2 regions of the Enterobacter sp. RIT637 genome follow, and region 2 is predicted to be linked to the other one. Evidence: predicted binding sites of a transcription regulator. Region 2 holds the regulator's gene; the other holds the start of a gene.

Region 1 (9,068 bases), on a different contig from region 2:
GTTTTCACCGATGATGCCGAGATCAACAACGCCGTCCATCACCAGGCCTGGAATATCGTCATCACGCACGCGCAGAATATCGATAGGCATATTTTCAGCCAGGGCAATCAGGCGCTGGGTGTGCAGGTTGATTTTAATCCCGCAGCGGGCCAGCAGTTCGCGTGAATCGTCACTCAAACGGCCTGATTTTTGAATAGCTATGCGTAAACGTGAGTTATCTAACATTCTTTATTCCTCGTTAACCTGTTTTAACCTGTCTGAATGCGGTCCAAAAAAAAAGCCCCCGGAAGATGATCTTCCGGGGGCTTTCTCTTGCGTTCGCGCACCACTGGAAGATCCAAACGTCTTCCAGCACACATCGCCTGAAAGACTAGTCAGGATGATGGTGATGATGGTGGTTTTTAAATGGAACGCGTGTCATATAAATTCTCGTTGAATGCTTATGCATCTGATGTCTTTTAACCTAAACCACTTACCCGGCAGATTGCAAGGGCTTTTTGTGATCATTAAATCATTTCATATTGATGCTATGAATTGTGTGTTCTGCCGGGCTGGCGTAGCCTTAATACAAGCATGTGTAAGCGGAGAGTTTTCATGAAAAAGGTCGCGATTGTCGGTTTAGGATGGTTAGGAATGCCGCTGGCGATGTCATTAGCCGCGAAAGGCTGGCAGGTGACCGGGAGCAAAACCACGTCGGATGGGGTAGAAGCCGCACGCATGTGTGGCATCGAGGGCGTTGAGCTGCGCCTTGAGCCCGAACTGGTCTGTGATGCTGACGATCTGGATGCGCTGATGGATGTCGATGCGCTGGTTATCACCTTACCCGCCCGTCGCAGCGGGCCGGGAGAGTCTTTTTATCTGCAGGCGATGCAGGAGATTGTCGACAGCGCGCTGGCGCATCACATCCCGCGCATCATTTTCACCAGTTCCACCTCAGTCTACGGTGACGTTGAGGGGACGGTGAAGGAAAACAGTGAACGTCAGCCGGTAACCGCGAGCGGTCGCGTGCTGAAAGAGCTGGAGGACTGGCTGCATAACCTGCCGGGCACTCAGGTCGATATTCTCCGTCTGGCCGGGCTGGTGGGGCCGGGTCGCCATCCAGGACGGTTCTTTGCCGGAAAATCGGCTCCGGATGGACAACATGGCGTCAATCTCGTCCATCTTGAGGATGTTATTGGTGCAATTGAGCTGCTATTACAGGCTCCGAAGGGTGGGCACATCTATAATATATGTGCACCCTCTCATCCATCGAGAAGTACCTTCTATCCGCTGATGGCTCGTCAATTGGGGCTGGCTCCGCCAGTCTTTGGCGATGCGAAAGGGGAAGGGAAAGGCAAAATTGTTGATGGCAATCGTATTTGTCATGAACTGGGATTTGAGTATCAGTATCCCGATCCGCTGGTCATGCCCATGGAATAATGCCATCAGCGGAGACGATCGCACACCGTAAGGGGGCGAAGATGAAACCGCTGCTGGATGTTCTTATTATTCTGGATGCTCTGGAAAAAGAGGGAAGCTTCGCCGCAGCGTCAGCGAAGCTTTATAAAACGCCTTCTGCGCTCAGTTATACCGTGCATAAACTTGAAAGCGATCTGAACATTGAGCTGCTCGATCGCTCCGGGCACCGCGCGCGTTTTACGCGAACAGGACAGATGCTGCTGGAAAAGGGGCGTGACGTTCTCCATACGGTTCGCGAGCTGGAAAAACAGGCCATCAAACTTCATCAGGGGTGGGAAAACGAACTGGTGATCGGCGTGGATGATACCTTTCCCTTTTCCCTCCTGACGCCGCTGATCGAAGCGTTCTATCAGCGCCACAGCGTGACCCGGCTAATCTTCATTAATGGTGTGCTGGGCGGCTCCTGGGATGCCCTGACGCGGGGCAGGGCGGATATCATCGTTGGGGCACTGCATGAGCCCCCCCAGTTGAGTGATTTTGGCTTTGCGCGACTGGGAATCCTGGAACAAATTTTTGCCGTCGCGCCGCATCATCCGCTGGCGAATGAACCGGAGCCCCTTAACCGCCGTATTATTAAAAACTACCGTGCCATTGTGGTAGGCGACAGTTCCCGGCCTGAATGTGGTGTCTCTTCGCAGCTGCTTGATGAGCAGGAGGCGATTACCGTGTTTGATTTTAAAACCAAGCTGGAGCTGCAAATTAGCGGCCTGGGGTGCGGTTATTTGCCGCGCTATCTGGCGCAGCGCTTTATTGATAGCGGTGCGCTTGTTGAAAAACAGGTGCTTGCGCAAAGCAGCAACGAATCGGTGTGGGTGGGCTGGAACGAACAAACTGCCGGGCTTGCCAGCGCCTGGTGGCGGGACGAAATTTTAGCAAATAGTGCTATCGCTGCCGTTTACTCTCAGGGCAGCGTTGAGAAATCAGCCAGTTAGCAAAAAGAAAATGACCCGGTGCGTTGCAAAGTATTGCCTTTTGTATCCGATGTGGGGCAAAATGCCGCCGCTGCAAACAAATGAATAATCGACGATATAAAAGGCGTCGGTTATTTTTTTTTGCATGTACGAAACGAAACTAAAAACCAAGAGGCCGGGCTTCGTACCGGATAGATATTTACTAAAATCCGACAGTTGTTGTCGCTGAGGAAGAAAGAAATGGGGCAATTTTTCGCTTACGTGGCGGTTATTACCGTAAAGGAGAATAACGATGTCGCATAACGCAACTCCAAACACCTCTCGCGTGGAATTACGTAAAACGCTTACGTTGATTCCGGTTGTTATGATGGGCCTTGCCTATATGCAACCGATGACGCTGTTCGATACATTCGGTATCGTATCAGGCCTTACTGACGGTCACGTTGCAACGGCGTACGCCTTTGCGCTGGTCGCTATTCTCTTTACAGCGCTGAGCTACGGAAAACTGGTTCGCCGTTTCCCGTCTGCAGGCTCTGCCTACACCTATGCTCAGAAATCCATTAGCCCGGCGGTTGGCTTTATGGTGGGCTGGTCATCGCTGCTGGACTACCTGTTCATGCCGATGATCAACATTCTGCTGGCAAAAATTTACTTCGAAGCGCTGGTACCTTCCGTACCGTCGTGGATCTTCGTGGTGGCGCTGGTGGCCTTTATGACCATCTCTAACCTGCGCAGCATCAAGACCGTGGCAAACTTCAACACCCTGATTGTTATTCTTCAGATGGGTATCGTTGCGGTTATCGTGGGGTTGATCATTTACGGCGTGTCCCATGGTGAAGGCGCAGGTACGCTGGCCAGCACCCGTCCGTTCTGGTCTGAAGGCGCGCACGTTGTGCCGATGATCACCGGTGCGACCATCCTGTGCTTCTCGTTCCTGGGCTTCGACGGTATCTCTTCTCTGTCTGAAGAGACCAAAGACGCCGAGCGCGTGATCCCGAGAGCGATTTTCCTGACCGCGCTGATTGGTGGCATGATCTTTATCGGTGCTTCCTACTTCCTGCAGCTGTACTTCCCGGACATCTCTCGCTTTAAAGAGCCGGACGCATCACAGCCTGAAATCATGCTGTATGTGGCAGGGAAAACCTTCCAGTGGGGCGTGCTGATCTTCTCCAGCGTAACCGTACTGGCATCCGGTATGGCGGCACACGCAGGTGTTTCTCGCCTGATGTACGTAATGGGTCGTGACGGCGTGTTCCCAACCCGTTTCTTCGGCTACGTTCATCCGAAATGGCGTACCCCGGCGTGGAACGTCCTGCTGGTGGGCGCAATCGCACTGATGGCCATTAAATTTGACCTGGTGACTGCAACTGCGCTGATTAACTTTGGTGCGCTGGTGGCGTTTACTTTTGTTAACCTCTCGGTGATCTCTCAGTTCTGGATCCGCGAGAAGCGTAATAAAACGCTGAAAGACCACTTCAACTATCTGGTGCTGCCAATGTGTGGTGCGCTGACGGTGGGTGCGCTGTGGATTAACCTGGAAGAGAGCTCAATGGTTCTGGGTCTGATCTGGGGCGGTATTGGTCTGGTTTACCTGGCCTGCGTTACGAAGAGCTTCCGCAACCCGGTTCCTCAGTACGAAGACGTTGCGTAACATAATGTCGGGTGCCCGACCTGTACACCCGTAGGCCCGTGTAAGCGTAGCGCCACCGGGCGAAAAAAAGCCGGAGACAATGTCTCCGGCTTTTTTGTACCCGTCACTCAGACTATCTCTTGCGCGTACTGGAACAGGGATTTCAACAGCGCCTGTTTCTCAGCATTCCCTTCATACTGGCCGTAAAGCATTTCCAGCTCCTGGGCATAGCTGTTGAGGAATTCCGGCGTAAACACGTTACGTCGATGCTGAAGCCAGCGTTGCTGCTCCACTTCGTCCAGGGTACCCGGATAGTTTCGCGCCCGGTAATTGAACATCAGCTTTTCAATGCGCTTATCTGCAAAGGTAATATCCAGTGCCGGTAAATTACGCGGCTCGGTTTGCAGGACGATATTCATTGCTGCGCGATCGGCATCGCTGAAGAAACCGTTATAAAGCTGTGCATCGACGTTCTCAGACGGCACAAACGGCTCGGCTTCCGCAAAGATAGCGACCACTTTTTCCCGTACCTGCGGGTTGTCGCGCAGCACCTTCAGGTTATCCAGACAGTGCTGACGATTAATACCCAGCCTGTCAGCATCTTCCGGGCGCAGCGTATTGGCCTGGGCCAGCACCGGACATTTATTGATGTGAACCAGCTTCACTGGTACCGCAGGCAGATCACCGAGCTCGTTTTTCGACGTGTAAAGCCGTTCACGCAGCGTATCGCTATCCAGTTCCAGCAGCGGGGAGATATCGCCCGCCAAATCCACCATGATAACGGCATTACGGTTGTCGGGATGCCATGCCAGCGGCGCAACCCAACTGGTGTTGCCGCGCCAGGCACCGAACATCCCGGAGATGTGTACCAGCGGTTTCATCTGCGGTACATCAATCAGCGTGGTCAGCTTCTGCTTGCTGCGGTGGCTCAACAGGTACTCAAACAGACGCGGCTGAGCGGTTTTCACCAGCTTTGCCATGGCAATGGTGGCATAGACGTCCGCCATCGCGTCGTGGGCATTGCTGTGCTCAATGCCGTTGGCACGCGTCAGGTGTTCAAGCCTGAAACTCGGCAGACCTTCCTCATTCTCCGGCCAGTTAATGCCTTCAGGACGCAGGGCATAGCAGGCGCGCATAATGTCGAGTAAATCCCAGCGGGAATTGCGGTTCTGCCAGCTCCAGGCATAGGGATCGTAGAAGTTGCGGTAGAAGATATTGCGCGTCACTTCATCATCGAAGCGGATGTTGTTGTAACCGACCACGCAGGTATTGGGAACGGTAAACAGATCGTGGATGCGGCGGGCAAACTCCGCTTCGCTAACGCCTTTTTCCCGTGCTTCCTGCGGTGTAATGCCCGTAACCATCACCGCGCCCGGCTGCGGCAGATAGTCATCCGCGGGCTTGCAGTAAAAGACCTCTGGCTCGCCAATGATGTTGAATTCGTCATCGGTACGGATGGCAGCAAACTGCGCCGGTCTGTCCAGCGCCGGATGGGTGCCAAAGGTTTCGTAATCGTGGAACAAAAAAGTTGGGCGCGCGGCAGAATCAGACACCAGTAATATCATCCTGTAAAAAATTCACGACGCTATGGTAAACGATCGCGCTAAGCAGTCCGAATAAAATGCGCCGTTAAGCGTGAAATTTGCGAGACAGCGCCAGAGAAAAACATGCACTCTGTCACATTTTTTTGCAATTAAGGCAGGTAACGACAGCAGAACTCCCGTAAAAAGGTCATCGATTTTTAATGACCTGAGGATATACCGTTGAAACGCCGTCTGTTTATTGCTGTTTCTTTACTTGCTTCGAGTATCACATCTGCGCTGGCTGCCGATCCGCTGGATTTCTCCCCGCAGCCACCTGCCGTCCAGGCGGGGTCATGGGTACTGATGGATTACACTACTGGTCAGATATTAACGGCGGGCAACGAACATCAACAGCGTAATCCGGCAAGCCTGACCAAGCTGATGACGGGCTACGTCGTCGATCGCGCTATCGACAGCCATCGCATCAGCCCGGATGACATCGTCACGGTTGGTCGCGACGCGTGGGCAAAAGGTAACCCGGTCTTTGACGGATCGTCTCTGATGTTCCTGAAAGAGGGCGACCGCGTTTCCGTACGCGATCTCAGCCGGGGCCTGATTGTCGACTCTGGTAACGATGCCTGCGTGGCGCTGGCCGATCACGTCGCGGGCGGCCAGCCGCAGTTCGTGAACATGATGAATGACTACGTGCAAAAGCTGAACCTGCGCGACACCCATTTCGAAACCGTTCACGGACTGGATGCACCTGGGCAGCACAGCTCCGCTTACGATCTGGCCGTGCTCTCCCGCGCCATCATTCACGGTGAGCCAGAGTTTTACCATATGTACAGCGAGAAGAGCCTGACCTGGAACGGGATCACCCAGCAGAACCGCAACGGCCTGCTGTGGGATAAAACCATGAACGTGGACGGTCTGAAAACGGGGCATACCTCCGGGGCGGGCTTTAACCTGATTGCCTCTGCGGTGGACGGTCAGCGTCGCTTGATCGCCGTGGTAATGGGCGCAGACAGCCCGAAGGGGCGTGAAGATCAGGCGCGCAAGCTGCTCCATTGGGGACAACAGAACTTTGATACGGTGCAGATCCTGCACAGCGGTAAAAAAGTGGGGACCGAGCGGATCTGGTACGGTGATAAAGAACAGGTAAACCTGGGAACCGATCAGGACTTCTGGCTGGCCTTGCCAAAAGCGGAAGTGCCTAACATCAAGGCCAAATACGTGCTGGATAAAAAAGAGCTGGAAGCTCCGATTGCCGCCCATCAGCGGGTCGGTGAAATTCAGCTGTACGACCGCGATAAGCTGGTGGCGCACTGGCCGCTGGTCACGCTGGAACGCGTTGATAAAGGCGGTCTTTTCTCTCGCCTGAGTGATTATCTGCATCACAAAATCTAACCTTTCTGAGCAGACTGGCAGGGTTGCGAGTCTGCTCACATAATAAACACACCTCGTTTGCCGATAATATTCATTCTGCTTTATAGTGTATAAATATACAGTAATAATCGGAGGCAGCATGGACTACAGCATCAAGCAGCAACAGAAACGTAAGATCGCGGGTTTTCACCTTGTTGGGCCTTGGGAAAAAACCGTTAAGCAGGGCTTTGAACAACTGGTCATGTGGGTGGATGGGCGTCACATTCAGCCGCTGGAGTGGGTGGCGGTTTACTACGATAATCCTGATGAGGTCCCGGCAGAAAAACTGCGCTGTGACACCGCCGTCACGGTACCCGATGACTTTATCATTCCAGATAACAGTGAAGGGGTGATAATGACCGAAATTGCAGCTGGTGATTATGCCGTCGCAACGGCGCGCGTGGAGAACTACGACTTTGCGACCCCGTGGTACCAGTTCTTTAATTCCCTCCTGCAGGACAATAAATACCAGATTGCTCCAAAACCCTGCTTCGAACGCTATCTCAATGATGGTAATGCAGATGGCTACTGGGACATTGAGATGTTCGTCGCGGTAGAGCATAAAGCAGGTTAACCCTGTAAAAAGTGGGTTTTTTAGCCGGGGGCGATCCACCCGGCTGAAAACACAGTACAATTGTGATTTGCCGTGTAGCTGGAGAGCGGGTGTGCGTCCCGACAAATCATTAACGCCGTTTGAAATTCGGTTGTACAAACATTACCGCGTGGTGCATGGGTGCCGCATCGCGCTGGCGTTCGTGTTGACGTTTGTACTGGTTCGCTTGCTGGATGTTCCGGAGGGGACGTGGCCGCTGATTACGCTGGTGGTCGTGATGGGGCCCATCTCCTTTTGGGGAAACGTTGTTCCGCGCGCGCTTGAGCGAATTGGCGGGACCGTTTTAGGCTCCGCCCTTGGGCTTATCGCCCTGAAACTGGAGCTGATCTCCTTTCCTATCATGCTGGCATGGTGCGGTGCCGCCATGTTCCTCTGCGGCTGGCTGGCGTTGGGCAAAAGGCCCTATCAGGCGCTGCTGATTGGGATTACGCTCGCGGTGGTGGTCGGCGCGCCCGCCGGGGATATGACTACGGCGCTGTGGCGAAGCGGGGATGTGGTACTCGGCTCGCTGCTGGCGATGCTGTTTACGGGAATTTGGCCGCAACGCGCCTTTCTGCACTGGCGCATCCAGATGGCGAATTACGTCACCGCCTTTAACCGCGTTTATCAGGCCGGTTTCTCCCCAAATCTGGTTGAGCGGCCACGGCTGGAAAAACACCTGCAGAAGATCCTCAATGATGTCGTCAAAATGCGCGGCCTGATTACACCTGCCAGCAAAGAAACCCATATCCAGAAAGCGATTTTTGAAGCCATACAGACGGTCAGCCGCAATCTGGTCTGCATGCTTGAACTGCAGATTAACGCGCACTGGGCTTCCCGTCCCAGCCATCTGCTGATGCTTAACGCGCATACGCTCAAAGAGACCCAGCAGATGACGCAGCAAACGTTATTGACCATTGCTCATGCACTCTATGAAGGCAACCCGCAGCCGATACTGGCCAACAGCGAGCGACTGAATGAGATCGTCGCGGAGCTGAAGCAGCTAATCAATGAACGCCAGAGCGATAACGTGGCGGAGACGCCTATTCATGGCTACGTCTGGCTGAGTATGGAACTGGCGCGACAGCTTGAGCTGCTATCGCACCTAATTTGTCGGGCGCTGCGCAAATAAAAGGCGTATGTGACGCCTGCTGCTTCGATTCAGCAGCAATTGGGGTTATGATAGATTTAAACGATATACTCATTGTCATTCGCAGCCGCTGTCTGTTACAACGGTTGCCTTAACGAATCCGAATCTCACATTATCAGGGGTGTAAAAATGGAAACTACCAAGCCTTCGTTCCAGGATGTTCTGGAATTCGTCCGCCTGTTCCGCCGTAAAAACAAACTACAGCGTGAAATCCAGGACGTTGAGAAGAAGATCCGTGACAACCAGAAACGTGTTCTGCTGCTCGACAACCTGAGCGACTACATCAAGCCAGGCATGAGCGTAGAAGCTATTCAGGGCATCATCGCCAGCATGAAGAGCGACTACGAAGACCGCGTTGATGATTACATCATCAAAAACG
Region 2 (9,068 bases):
CTTTGATGCAGTCCGCCACCAGCTGCGCGTTACCCATCAGGCACGCGCCGAACATGCCGTTTTGCACGCGATCGGAAGGACAACCAACGTTCAGGTTTATTTCGTCATAGCCGCGTTCTTCGGCCAGCTTCGCGCACTGCGCCAGCGCGGTCGGATCGCTGCCGCCCAGCTGCAGGGCAACCGGATGCTCTTCTTCGCTATAGGCCAGATAGTCGCCCTTACCGTGAATAATTGCCCCGGTTGTCACCATTTCGGTATACAGCAGCGTATGGCGGGAGAGCTGACGCAGGAAGTAACGGCAGTGTCTGTCCGTCCAGTCGAGCATCGGCGCAATGGAGAAACGGTGTGCAGGGAAAGCAGTCTGTAATTCTGACGACATGGCGAAGTTTTAAGCATCTGGTGGAAAAGGGGCGCTACTATAGCACAAAGAAAAGCCGGAGGCGCAGCGCCTCCGGTTCTCGTTAAAACGTCATGCTTAGCTGTGCCCCTGCGCCCCAGGTTTCGTCCTCGCCGTACAGGCCCATCAGGTCAACGTGGACGGTGTTAAACGGCGCAAAACCAACACCGCCGGTAAAGACATTGCTGTCATTGCCTTTCATATCCGCCCGATAACCGGCACGCACGGCGAGCCAGCTGAGCGGCGTCACCTCGGCACCGACGCCAACATATTGCGAGGTATCTTCGCTTTTAAAGCCCTTGGTTTCGGTCAGATCGCCATCAGCCGTCAGGGTCACAAGATCGGTATGCCACGCCGCACCCGCCGTGACAACAGGGCTGATTTGATAGGTATCACGCACCCCACCCACCTCTTTGGTGTCGATATCACGCGAGAAAAGGTTTTGTCCGGTCAGGCCAACCGTCCAGTTTTCCCCGAAGTCCGCCGCAAGACCGGCATCGACGTTAAAGCCAGTATCATCATTGCGGTAACGGCTGCTGTTGATGTCGCCACTGTCGAAGTTGTAAATCGAGACGGTGTAGTTATAGAGCCAGGTCTTTTGCAGCTTCGGCGTGATACCCAATGAAACCGGCACACCGCTGATATCAAACTGACGCGCGACCGTCACGCCATAGTCCGAAACGATTGCCGCGCGGCCAAAGCCTTTTGATTTTAGATTATTAGGGTTAACCGTTAGCGCGGTCGCGGGAACAGCCTCAACACCGCGCAATATGTCGATATCGCCCTGATCGATGTAAGAGCTGACGCGTGCACGCGCATTCGCTTTCGCCACAAAGGCGACGGAGAGCACGTCATTAGGAATACTGACGGCGATCCCCCCACCCGCTTTACCGCTGGCGGTTTTTCCTTTCAGGGAATCCAGCTGATCGGCAAGATCGCCCGCAGCAGAAGAGACCTGCTGAGAAGCAGGGCTGAGCGGATTTAAGAGATCGATGAGGTTGATGTTGTCCAGCGTGCTGCGATAGCGGCTTACATCGTCGCTGATATCATCGATTTTATCCCGTAGGTTATCTTTGTCTGAAATCTGCGCGCCGATGGACGGCAGGATCACCGTGATACCATCGTCAGGTTTCGCTTTCGCCAGTAATGCCGGGTTGATTAATGTACCGCTGCCGTAGGTTCCTGCTGCAACGCCCGTTCCCCCCATCGCGTCACTGCGCGCTTCTGTCCAGGTATTGGCTGCTCCCGCCTGATTTGCCATAAAAAAGGAGACAGCAATGCTAACCACCGAAAATTTAAAATATTTTTTCACAGTATGCCCGTTATAGTCTGTTATGAAATAACCCCTGTCTGTTATCACCCAAACAGGAACGAACTATTGCTGTGAATAAGTAGTAAAAGACCCGCTATTTCTTTCCCTAAGTAAAATTCCCTTACGGCCTGTTGTAATTTGTGACGGCCCTCAATATTTATAGAAGAGGAAAATTATTTCCGCTCGGGTTTTCCATTGTGCGGCCCAAAAAATTGAGGAGGATGATCTACCCAGCGGTCCTCACGCGTCGCGGCATAGACCGGGTTCAGCGGATAGTAGATGCGGTTTTGCTTTTTGTTGGCCTCGCCGACAACCAGCAACCGTACCTCTTCATCAGTGTTGTTTATAAAGGTATGGCAAACGCCCGTCCCGGCGGGGAACCCCACGCTGTCTCCTGGTTCAAGCTTCCACAGGTAGCCGTTTATCCAGGCCTCCGGATGCCCTTCAAGCACATAAATAAACTCTTCTTCGTCGCTTTCCGCATGCGGATAAGACGTACGACGCCCTGGCGGCAAACGCTCATGATGAATACCAATGCGGCCTAAGCCTAGCCTGCGAGCGAGGGGCGCGCCGATGGAAAAAAGTTCGTCACTGTCGGGATAGGTCGAATCGTCAGCACCTTCCACATCTTTCCAGTGCTTAATACAGTCAGGTCTTTTCATGGTTAATTCCCCGAATTGCGATGCGTCAGGTATAGCACAGCCTGGTGGATCTCGGTGTTTTTACCAGAACATGATAAAGTGAGGGTTTTCCATCCTATACATCCGAGGTGCTAAATGGATAAGTCCACAAAAGAGCTGTTAGCGCAGGCCGAAAAGCTGTGTGCGCAACGCAATGTGCGCCTGACTCCGCAGCGCCTCGAGGTCTTGCGCCTGATGAGCCTGCAACAGGGTGCCATCAGCGCATATGACCTGCTGGACTTGCTGCGCGCAAGCGAACCGCAGGCAAAACCGCCTACGGTTTATCGCGCGCTGGATTTCCTGCTGGAACAAGGTTTTGTACACAAGGTTGAATCGACCAATAGCTATGTACTGTGCCATCTGTTCGATCAGCCAACCCATACCTCAGCCATGTTTATCTGCGATCGCTGCGGTGCGGTAAAGGAAGAGGGTGCGGAAGGCGTGGAAGATATTATGCATACGCTGGCGGCTAAAATGGGCTTCGCCCTGCGTCATAACGTGATTGAAGCGCACGGGCTGTGCTCGGCGTGCGTGGAGGTGGAAGCCTGCCGTCATCAGGACGCCTGTCAGCACGACCACTCTATTCTCGTGAAGAAAAAGCCGCGTTAACGGCAAAAGAAAAGGCGGCTTAGAGCCGCCCTGTGGGTTATTCAGCGTTACCAGCGGTAGTCATTACGGGTTTCCCAGTCTTTGACTTCGGTTTCCGCCTGGTCTTTCGCGTAGCCGTAACGTTCCTGAATTTTACCGACAAGCTGATCGCGTTTACCTTCAATGACGGTCATATCGTCATCCGTCAGCTTACCCCACTGTTCTTTCGCTTTACCTTTGAACTGCTTCCAGTTGCCGCCGATTTCGTCTTTATTCATCATCGTGTCCTCTTAGTTAAGCGTTGGGTCGTAACGTCCGTTACGTTCTTTTCTGCTGGACGTGATAATTATTGTAGTTAAGGATTCGGCGGTTGATTTCATATTCGGAATCTTTAACCGTCACGATATATCGTGACGGGAAGGGAGCCAGGTATTGTTTTGCCAGTGGCGGTGCCAGATGAATGCCAGCGACAATCCGCGCAGCGACAGGAAAACCGCCAGCGCCAGCCATAAACCGTGATTACCCAAATACGGTAAGGTCAGCAGCGTGAGGCCAAAGCCTGCAGCCGCGACGGCCATGCTGTTACGCATCTCCGCGCCGCGGGTTGCGCCAATAAACATGCCATCCAGCAGATAACACCAGACGCCCACCACCGGTAAGATCACCTGCCAGATGAGATAGTGGCTCGCCAGTTCGCGTAATGCCGGTAACGACGTGAGTAACGCGATAATGTCGCTGCCGAAACAGGCATAAATCAGTGCGAACGCCAGCGCGACCAGACCTGACTGACGGCAAGCCGCCCGCCACACCTCGTGGAGCTGGCCAGTTTCACGCGCACCGTATGCCTGCCCGGAGTGCGCCTCCACGGCGTAAGCAAAGCCGTCCAGCGCATACGCGGTAAACGTCAGCAATGTCATCAGCACCGCATTTACCGCAACGATCTCAGGCCCAAGACGGGCACCAAAAACCGTTAACGCACCAAAACAGAGCTGTAGCAGGAGCGAGCGCAGCATGATGTCCCGGTTCAGCGCCAGCAGCTTGCGGATGTTGCCGCGCCACGCGGTTTTCAGCATGACCAGGGAAACCCCACGCAGGGCCAGTACGCGCCAGACCATCCACAGACCGATGATAAACGTGCCGTATTCTGCGACTGCGGTTGCCAACGCCGCGCCCTGTACGTTCATGTGCAGACCCATCACCAGCCAGAGGTCGAGCACGATGTTCAAAAGGTTTCCCACCACCAGCAGGATGACCGGCGCACGAGCGTACTGCACGCCCAGCAGCCAGCCCAGCAGAACCAGGTTTGCCAGCGATGCGGGCGCACTGAGCCAGCGAATTTCAAGAAAGCGCCTGGCCTGCTCAAGTACCGCCTCGCTCCCGCCCACAATATGCAGCGCCAGATCAATCAGCGGCGTGCGAAACAGAACGATTAACGCGCCAGCCCCAAGCGCCAGAACGAGTGGTTGCACCAGCGCGCGCGCCAGTCGCAGCGGATCTTTCGCGCCATAGGCTTGTGCCGTCAGCCCCGTGGTACTCATGCGTAAGAAGAGCAGGAGCATAAAGAGAAAACTGGTTGCCGTTGCGCCAATCGCCACGCCGCCCAGATAAACGGGAGAATCCAGATGACCAATCACCGCGGTGTCCACCAGGCCAAGCAAAGGAACGGTGATATTGGAAAAAATCATCGGCAGTGCAAGACGCCACAATGCCTTATCAGAAGCTGTAAGCAGTGACATGAAAGATACCGGGAATGGGAAATGAGTCAGGCTACGGAGTCCCGCAGCCTGTCAGGAAGAGGTTACAGCCATTCACCGTTGCGGATAACGCCAACGGCCAGACCTTCAATGGAGAAGTTCTGTTCGCGCAGATCCACCACAATCGGGGAGAATTCGTTATTTTCGGGCAGCAGCTGTACGGTGTTACCCTGTTTCTTCAGTCGCTTGACGGTCACTTCATCATCAATACGCGCGACCACAACCTGACCGTTACGCACATCCTGGGTTTTGTGAACGGCCAGCAGATCGCCATCAAGAATGCCGATATCTTTCATGGACATCCCGCTGACGCGCAGCAGGAAATCTGCACTCGGCTTGAACATACCAGGATCGACCTGATAGTGACCTTCAATATGCTGCTGGGCCAACAGAGGTTCACCCGCGGCGACACGGCCAACCAGCGGAATGCCTGTCTCTTCTTCCACCAGCAGACGAATGCCGCGAGACGCGCCAGACACAATTTCAATCACACCTTTGCGCGCCAGCGCTTTCAGATGTTCCTCGGCCGCATTTGGAGAACGGAAGCCCAGACGCTGCGCGATTTCCGCACGCGTGGGTGGCATACCCGTCTGGCCGATATGATCCCGGATGAGATCAAACACCTCTTGCTGCCTGGTCGTTAACGCTTTCATTCCGCCCCCTGGGTGTATATACAGTTATGCTGTGAGTATATACAGTCAAAGGCGATTTTGGAACCAAAAACTGCACAAAAAACCAGGGACTTAATTATTCCTCGAGGCTCATCGGAAATGTGACCAAAGCAGCGTGACCCAGGTGATCGCTGCCGTGATAATCGCCAGCAGCACAGCGGCAGACCCCATGTCTTTCGCACGGCCAGAAAGTTCGTGGAAATCTGAACCGATACGGTCCACAACCGCCTCAATAGCGCTATTGAGAATTTCCACTATCATCACCAAAAGAACAGAGCCGATGAGAAGCACGCGGGTAATAGCATCAACATCAAGGAAACAGGCGATGATAACCGCGACGATAGCGGCAACGCCCTCCTGGCGAAACGCGGCTTCATTGACCCATGCGGCACGGAAACCTTTCCATGAATAGCCAGCAGCTTTGATGATTCGGGTTAACCCAGTGGTATTATTGGCCATTAAAAGAACCTTTTATTGGAAAAAGCGTCACTAACTATAAGCGCAGCGCGTTTTGCTGCAGCCTGAAGTATGACGGGTAACAACAGAAATTTTGCGCGCTTTCTGTTATCCTTGCGCCGCAATTGCATTATTAACCAGAGGCTTTACATCGTTTATGTCCGGCTGGCCACGAATTTACTACAAATTACTTAATTTACCATTAAGCGTCCTGGTAAAAAGTAAGTCTATCCCAGCAGAACCTGCGCTGGAATTAGGGCTCGATACGTCGCGCCCTATTATGTACGTTTTGCCTTATAACTCGAAGGCAGACCTGCTGACGCTTCGCGCCCAATGTCTGGCGCATGATTTACCTGACCCACTTGAACCGCTTGAAGTTGATGGCACTCTGCTGCCGCGCTATGTGTTTATCCACGGCGGACCACGCGTGTTTACCTATTACACGCCGAAAGAAGAGTCCATCAAGCTGTTCCATGACTATCTCGACCTGCACCGCAGCAATCCCGATCTGGATGTGCAGATGGTGCCGGTCTCAGTGATGTTTGGTCGCCGTCCGGGCCGCGAAAAAGGCGAAGAGAATCCGCCGCTGCGTATGCTCAACGGCATCCAGAAGTTCTTCGCGGTCTCCTGGCTGGGACGCGACAGCTTTGTACGCTTCTCCCCTTCCGTTTCGCTGCGCCGTATGGCGGACGAGCACGGCACCGACAAGATCATCGCGCAAAAACTGGCGCGTGTGGCGCGTATGCACTTCGCACGCCAGCGTCTGGCTGCCGTTGGGCCTCGTCTCCCGGCGCGTCAGGATCTGTTCAACAAGCTGCTGGCCTCCAAAGCGATTGCCCGCGCGGTTGAAGACGAAGCGCGCAGCAAGAAGATTTCCCACGAGAAAGCACAGCAGAACGCCATTGCGCTGATGGAAGAGATTGCGGCTAACTTCTCCTACGAGATGATTCGTCTCTCCGACCGTATCCTGAGCTTCACCTGGAACCGTCTCTATCAGGGCATTAACGTCCACAACGCCGAGCGCGTACGCCAGCTGGCCCACGACGGCCATGAAATTGTCTATGTGCCCTGCCACCGCAGCCACATGGACTACCTGCTGCTCTCCTATGTGTTGTATCACCAGGGACTGGTACCACCGCACATTGCGGCGGGCATCAACCTGAACTTCTGGCCAGCAGGCCCGATCTTCCGCCGTCTGGGTGCGTTCTTCATCCGTCGTACCTTTAAGGGCAACAAGCTCTACTCCACCGTATTCCGTGAATATCTCGGCGAGCTGTTCAGCCGCGGCTATTCCGTTGAATACTTCGTGGAGGGCGGTCGTTCCCGTACCGGTCGTCTGCTCGATCCGAAAACCGGCACGCTGTCGATGACCATCCAGGCAATGCTGCGCGGCGGTACGCGTCCGATCACGCTGGTGCCGATCTACATTGGCTATGAACACGTCATGGAAGTGGGCACTTACGCGAAAGAACTGCGCGGTGCGACCAAAGAGAAAGAGAGCCTGCCGCAGATGCTGCGCGGCCTGAGCAAGCTGCGCAATCTTGGCCAGGGATACGTGAACTTTGGCGAACCGATGCCATTGATGACGTATCTGAACAACCATGTTCCGGAGTGGCGCGAGTCTATCGATCCTATCGAAGCGGTACGTCCGGCGTGGCTGACGCCTACGGTGAACGGTATTGCTGCCGAGCTGATGGTGCGCATCAACAACGCAGGCGCGGCGAACGCCATGAACCTGTGCTGTACCGCGCTTCTGGCCTCTCGCCAGCGCTCACTCACCCGTGAGCAGCTGACCGAGCAGCTTGATTGCTACCTGAACATTATGCGCAACGTGCCGTACTCGGTTGATTCGACCGTGCCTTCTGCTACCGCGAGCGAGCTTATCGACCACGCGCTGCAGATGAACAAGTTCGAAGTCGAGAAAGACACCATCGGTGACATCATCATCCTGCCGCGCGAGCAGGCCGTGCTGATGACGTACTACCGCAACAACATCACGCATATGCTGATGCTGCCGTCGCTGATGGCGGCCATTATTACCCAGCATCGCCGCATTTCACGTCAGGAACTCTTGCGCCATCTTGAAGCTATCTACCCGATGCTGAAAGCGGAGCTGTTCCTGCGCTGGAGTAAAGATGAGCTGGCGGTTGAGCTGGATAAAATGACGGAAGAGATGCGTCGTCAGGGGCTGATTACCCTGAATAATGACGAGCTGCATATCAACCCGTCGCGTTCCCGCACCCTGCAGTTGCTGGCCGCCGGTGCGCGTGAAACGCTGCAGCGCTACGCCATCACCTTCTGGCTGCTCAGCGCGAACCCGTCGATCAACCGCGGTACGCTGGAAAAAGAGAGCCGGACGCTGGCACAGCGCCTGTCTGTTCTGCACGGCATTAACGCGCCGGAATTCTTCGACAAAGCGGTATTCAGCTCACTGGTGCTGACGCTGCGTGATGAAGGGTTTATCAGCGATACGGGCGATGCCGAACCGGAAGAGACGCTCAAGATTTACCAGATGCTGGCCGAGCTGATTACCTCGGACGTGCGTTTAACGATCGAAAGCGCGACGCAGGGCGAGTGATGTAAAAAAGCCGGGTGGCGGCTTCGCCTTACCCGGCCTACGTTCCTGCATGACATGTAGGCCCGGTAAGCGCTAGCGCCACCGGGCTTCTTTTTAGCCAAAGTAACTCATCGCCAGCCCTAAAAACAGCACCAGACCGACGTAGTTATTATTTAAAAACGCTTTGAAGCAGGCTTCACGCTCGCGCTTCGCAATCAGCTTCTGCTGATACGCAAACAGCAGTCCCGCCACCAGCACGGACCAGTAAAACTCCCAGTTCAGCCCGTTCAGGCGACCAATCGCCACCATCAGCGCCAGCACCGCCACCTGCAAAATGCCGATAATCAGTTTGTCCTGACGGCCAAACAGAATCGCCGTCGACTTGATGCCAATCTTGAGATCGTCATCGCGGTCGACCATCGCGTACTGCGTATCGTACGCCACGGCCCAGAGAATATTCGCCAGGAACATCAGCCAGCAGCTGAGCGGAACAGACTCGCTAACTGCGGCAAATGCCATCGGAATCGACCAGCCAAATGCCGCGCCCAGCACCACCTGCGGCAGATGGGTGTAGCGCTTCATAAACGGATAGACCCAGGCCAGCGCCAGCGCGGCGACAGACAGCAGGATCGTCATGGTGTTAAGCGTTAGCA

What was found. Region 2 encodes LexA, which represses DNA repair genes until DNA is damaged. Its sites were predicted from a motif close to TNCTGTATGTACATACAGNA; they were not measured.
Region 1: sbmC (DNA gyrase inhibitor SbmC) is a predicted target of LexA. The motif match lies at 7,013-7,032, and genes of this name have one in related genera.

The regions. Positions count from the first base shown of each region.
Region 1 is NZ_JAIHAZ010000015.1:83,621-92,688, forward strand. It holds gene hisG (ATP phosphoribosyltransferase) at 1-225, opposite strand, end outside; His leader region at 272-395, opposite strand; gene hisL (his operon leader peptide) at 371-421, opposite strand; gene K5E19_RS18665 (SDR family oxidoreductase) at 595-1,419, shown strand; gene K5E19_RS18670 (LysR substrate-binding domain-containing protein) at 1,461-2,390, shown strand; gene yoeI (membrane protein YoeI) at 2,610-2,672, shown strand; gene K5E19_RS18680 (APC family permease) at 2,662-4,020, shown strand; gene sbcB (exodeoxyribonuclease I) at 4,128-5,564, opposite strand; gene dacD (serine-type D-Ala-D-Ala carboxypeptidase DacD) at 5,757-6,929, shown strand; gene sbmC (DNA gyrase inhibitor SbmC) at 7,048-7,521, shown strand; gene K5E19_RS18700 (FUSC family protein) at 7,613-8,671, shown strand; gene K5E19_RS18705 (DUF496 family protein) at 8,819-9,068, shown strand, end outside.
Region 2 is NZ_JAIHAZ010000028.1:2,586-11,653, reverse strand. It holds gene dusA (tRNA dihydrouridine(20/20a) synthase DusA) at 1-379, opposite strand, end outside; gene traF (conjugal transfer protein TraF) at 462-1,709, opposite strand; gene K5E19_RS22595 (cupin domain-containing protein) at 1,883-2,371, opposite strand; gene zur (zinc uptake transcriptional repressor Zur) at 2,486-2,998, shown strand; gene K5E19_RS22585 (CsbD family protein) at 3,046-3,255, opposite strand; gene dinF (MATE family efflux transporter DinF) at 3,376-4,713, opposite strand; gene lexA (transcriptional repressor LexA) at 4,776-5,384, opposite strand; gene K5E19_RS22570 (diacylglycerol kinase) at 5,493-5,861, opposite strand; gene plsB (glycerol-3-phosphate 1-O-acyltransferase PlsB) at 6,016-8,436, shown strand; gene ubiA (4-hydroxybenzoate octaprenyltransferase) at 8,530-9,068, opposite strand, start outside.